2 regions of the Mesorhizobium dulcispinae genome follow, and region 1 is predicted to be linked to the other one. Evidence: predicted binding sites of a transcription regulator. Region 1 holds the regulator's gene; the other holds the start of a gene.
The links. The regulator LexA, encoded in region 1, represses DNA repair genes until DNA is damaged. The targets are predictions, from matches to a motif close to TGTTCNNNNTGTGTTCNG.

Region 1 (2,401 bases):
GGACGTGGCGTCAGTGCCGGCGCGGCTCTCCGTTATCGGCATCGCGCCCGCCGGGCGGGGCTTTGCCGGCTCCGTCGGCAAGGGCGAGGCCGTGCGCATCTTCACCGGCGCGCCGCTCCCCGAAGGCGCCGACACCGTCGTCATCCAGGAGAATGTCCGCGACCTCGGCGGCGGCAGCATCGAAGTGACCGAGCCGACCGTGCAGGCACGCAACGTCCGTCGCCGTGGGCTCGATTTCGGCGAAGGTGACGTGCTCCTCCATAAAGGCCGAGAGCTCGATCCGGCAGCGCTTTCGCTGGCGGCGTCGGCCAACCACCCGAGCCTCAATGTGGTTCGGCGGCCGCTGGTCGCGATCATCGCCACGGGCGACGAATTGTTGCCGCCTGGCAGCGCGCTCGGTCCCGACCAGATCATCTCGTCCAATGCCTATGGCGTCGCCGCCGTAGCTCAGTCGGTCGGCGCGCGCGCGCTCGACCTCGGCATCGCGGCCGATCGTAAGGACGCGATCGCGGCTCTGGTCAGGAAAGCGGTCTCAGCCGGCGCCGACGTCATCGTCACGCTCGGCGGCGCCTCGGTTGGCGACCACGACCTGATCCACGACGTTCTGACCGGCGAAGGCATGCAGCTCGACTTCTGGAAGATCGCCATGCGCCCCGGCAAACCGCTGATGTTTGGCCGGCTTGGCAACATCCGCTGCATCGGCCTGCCCGGCAATCCGGTGGCGAGCCTGGTCTGCTCGCAATTGTTCCTGAAGCCGCTCCTGGCGCGGCTTGGCAGCCGCAACTACCGGCAGGACATTCGCACGGCACGGTTGGCTGCCGCGATGCACGCCAATGACCTCAGGCAGGACTATGTGCGGGCAGTTGTGCGCGAGGAAGCCGGAACGCTGGTCGCGACACCGTTCGGTATCCAGGATTCCTCAATGCTGAGGATGCTCGCCGACGCCAACGGCCTGATCGTGCGTGAGCCCTTCGCCCCGGCGGCCGAAGCCGGCGCCGAATGCAGCGTTCTGATGTTACGCTGAACAAAACGTCAACACATTCACTAAACTTTAAACGGTTGCGGAACACAACTGGAACAGATAGTGTTTGTTCTGGGTTTGTTTTTCTGATTCTGGTTTCAGAACCCACAGGGGCCGCCATGCTGACGCGCAAACAACATGAACTGCTGATGTTCATCCATGAACGGCTCAAGGAAAGCGGCATTCCGCCGTCTTTCGACGAGATGAAGGAAGCGCTCGACCTTGCCTCGAAGTCGGGCATCCATCGCCTGATCACGGCGCTGGAAGAGCGCGGTTTCATTCGCCGGCTGCCGAACCGGGCGCGCGCGCTGGAAGTGCTGCGCCTGCCCGATTCGATCGCGCCCGGCCTCAATGCGGCGAAGAAATTCTCGCCGAGCGTCATCCAGGGCGGCCAAGGCAATCTCGGCCGGCAGATCAAGCCCGCGGCACCCTCGCGCACGCCGACGCCCAGCAATGACGACGACGCCGTTTCGGCCGTGTCCATTCCGGTCATGGGCCGCATCGCAGCGGGTGTGCCGATCGATGCCATCCAGCACCAGACGCATTCGATCACGGTGCCGCCGGACATGATCGCGGGCGGCGAGCACTACGCGCTTGAGGTCAAAGGCGACTCGATGATCGAGGCCGGCATCTTCGACGGCGATACGGTGATCATCCGCAACGCCAATACGGCAAGCCCGGGCGAGATCGTGGTGGCGCTGGTCGACGACGAGGAGGCGACGCTGAAGCGCTTCCGCCGCAAGGGCGCCTCGATCGCGCTCGAGGCCGCCAATCCGGCCTATGAGACCCGCATCTTCGGGCCGGACAGAGTCAAGGTGCAGGGCAAGCTGGTCGGGCTCATTCGCCGCTACTGAGTGGCTCTGGCTTTGCCGCTGACTTTTCGGGCCTGTTGTACGGCGCCAGGCCCCTTGCCTCGCGCGAATAGCGTCGCTGCTCATGCCAGGGGCGATACGGCTTTTCGACGGCATATTGAATGGTTGGTCGCGCCGTTGCCGATTGCGGGTCGAAGTAGACGGCAGCGCTCCCGTCGCGCGCAAGCTGTCGCTTGGTGACGACGAGAATGCGAGGATCGCGGCAAGGATTGTAGGCCGTGGCGTCGTTGATGACGATGAGGTCGGCGAAGCCGCAGGCCGTGCGAGCGCTGTTGCGATTTTCCGCCAAGGCGACGATGGCGCCGGATGGATGCCGGCCGATGCAAAGATCGCCCGTGCAGTAAAAGGGCGATCCCGGCGGCAGGTCGACAGGGTCAGCGATGTCCAACGCACCGTTGGCGAATGTCTCCGGCGGCACGATCGTTTCGGCCTTGAGCGCGCGTTTCCAGTTATCGGTGGTGAACTCATTGGAGCGGGCGCGATTGACGGCGAGCTCGCCGCCGCCGAT
Region 2 (2,401 bases), on a different contig from region 1:
CGCCGCCGGCATCGCCCAGGTCGAGGCCGATCTCGGCCCGGTCTCGGTGCTGGTCAACAATGCCGGCATCACCCGAGACACCATGTTCCACAAGATGACGCGCGAACAGTGGAAGGAAGTCATCGACACTAACCTCTCCGGCGTCTTCAACATGACGCATCCGCTGTGGAACGGCATGCGCGACCGCAAGTTCGGCCGCGTCATCACCATTTCTTCGATCAACGGCCAGAAAGGCCAGATGGGCCAGGTCAACTATTCGGCCTCGAAAGCCGGCGACATCGGCTTCACCAAGGCGCTTGCCCAGGAAGGGGCTCGCGCCGGCATCACCGTCAACGTCGTCTGCCCAGGCTACATCGCCACCGACATGGTCATGGCCGTGCCGGAAAAAGTGCGGGAATCGATCATCGCCCAGATCCCGGTCGGCCGTCTCGGCGAACCGGAAGAGATCGCGCGCTGCGTCGTCTTCCTGGCCTCGGAGGACGCAGGCTTCATCACCGGCTCGACGATCACCGCCAATGGCGGCCAGTATTTCGCCTGAGGCTTGCTCATCCGGTTAGTGAGGGGCGGCCCGGACATCGGGCCGCCTTTTCTTGTGGCTTCAAAAGGGGTCGGCGCGACACCCTGCCTCAATTCGGCACGCAAAAGTTAACGGCGGCACCGCGCCCTGTTCGAAACCCGGTTCACAAGCTGTGAATTATCGGTGCGCAAGCTGTGGACAACACCATATCTAGGCGTGAACAAACTGGGAAAACGCGTGGATCGCTGATTCGTCGCCGATTCGTTCCGGCTTTGGCCGAAAAGTTAACGCAGAGAGCCGGAAACGGCGCCGAAAAGATTAACGGCGGTTAGGAAAGATCAACCATTTCATAATCTTGGCGACTGCCCTCGTGCCGGTTGTGATCGTTCACCGGCAAAAGTTAACGGCCGTTCGCGGCGCGCCTGAGCCAAGCATGAAACGGGCCAGTTCAAGGATTCAGCATGTGGTGAGACTCATCGTCAAAAAATCCACATATAGCCGTGAACAAAACCTGAATCAGGCCGAGTCAGTGATTCGTCGCCGATTCGTTCCAGACTCGTTCCAACGGTTAATCGGCAGCGGATTTTGACCTTGCCTGTCGTTGCGCCATCTCCTGATAGGAACATTCCGCTTTCGCTTCGCGTCTGAAATCCCTATGTGTCGCCTGTCATACGCGGCGGCACCGCCGCGTCCCCGACAACAAGCGGCAGAAAGCGTCATTTCCGAGCCGATGAATATCCAGCCGAAACACAGAGAGCCGCTGATCCTTTCGGGCCGCGACGTGACGGCCGTGCTCGGCCCCACCAACACCGGCAAGACCCATCTCGCCATCGAGCGCATGGTGGCGCACGAGACCGGCGTCATCGGCCTGCCGCTGAGGCTGCTTGCCCGCGAGGTCTATACCCGCGTCTGCGAGAAAGTCGGCGCCAACAAGGTGGCGCTGGTCACGGGCGAGGAGAAGATCGTTCCGGCGAGCGCGAAATATTCGGTCTGCACCGTCGAGGCGATGCCGCGCGAGACCGATGCCGCCTTCGTCGCCATCGACGAGGTGCAGCTCGCCGGCGACCTCGAACGCGGCCACATCTTCACCGACCGCATCCTGCATCTGCGCGGCCGCCAGGAGACGCTGCTTCTCGGCGCCGCCACCATGCACGGCATCCTCCAGCGCCTCTTGAAGGGCGTCTCGGTGGTGACGCGGCCGCGGCTGTCGCACCTTGCCTATGCCGGTTCGAAGAAGCTCACCCGCCTGCCGCGGCGCACGGCGATCGTCGCCTTCTCGGCCGACGAGGTGTACGCCATCGCCGAGCTGATCCGCCGCCAGCAGGGCGGTGCGGCCGTCGTGCTCGGCGCGCTCAGCCCGCGCACCCGCAACGCCCAGGTGGAGATATTCCAGTCCGGCGATGTCGACTACCTCGTCGCCACCGACGCCATCGGCATGGGCCTGAACCTCGACCTCGAGCATGTCGCCTTTGCCCAGAACCGCAAGTTCGACGGCTACCAGTACCGCAACCTGACCGCAGCCGAGCTCGGCCAGATCGCCGGCCGCGCCGGCCGCCATCTGCGCGACGGCACCTTCGGAGTCACCGGCCAGGTCGATCCGTTCGACGAGGATCTGGTCAAGAAGATCGAGGGGCATGATTTCGACCCGGTGAAGGTGCTGCAGTGGCGCACCGCCGATTTCGATTTTTCGAGCCTCGACGCCCTGAAGCGCTCGATCGAAGCCAATGCTCCGGTCGAAGGGCTGACCAGGGCGTTGCCGGCGGTCGACGCCCAGGCGCTGGAACACCTGTCGCGCGACGGCGACATCAGGGCGCTTGCCACGGGCAAGGAGCGCGTCGCGCTGCTCTGGGAGGCCTGCGCGCTGCCCGACTACCGCAAGATCGC

Region 2: the regulator LexA is predicted to act here: its motif matches at 1,064-1,081, upstream of RFN30_RS12925 (helicase-related protein).

The regions. Positions count from the first base shown of each region.
Region 1 is NZ_JAVIIY010000002.1:167,650-170,050, reverse strand. It holds gene RFN30_RS05470 (molybdopterin molybdotransferase MoeA) at 1-1,024, shown strand, start outside; gene lexA (transcriptional repressor LexA) at 1,141-1,875, shown strand; gene RFN30_RS05460 (ComEC/Rec2 family competence protein) at 1,859-2,401, opposite strand, start outside.
Region 2 is NZ_JAVIIY010000004.1:404,560-406,960, reverse strand. It holds gene RFN30_RS12930 (beta-ketoacyl-ACP reductase) at 1-538, shown strand, start outside; gene RFN30_RS12925 (helicase-related protein) at 1,248-2,401, shown strand, end outside.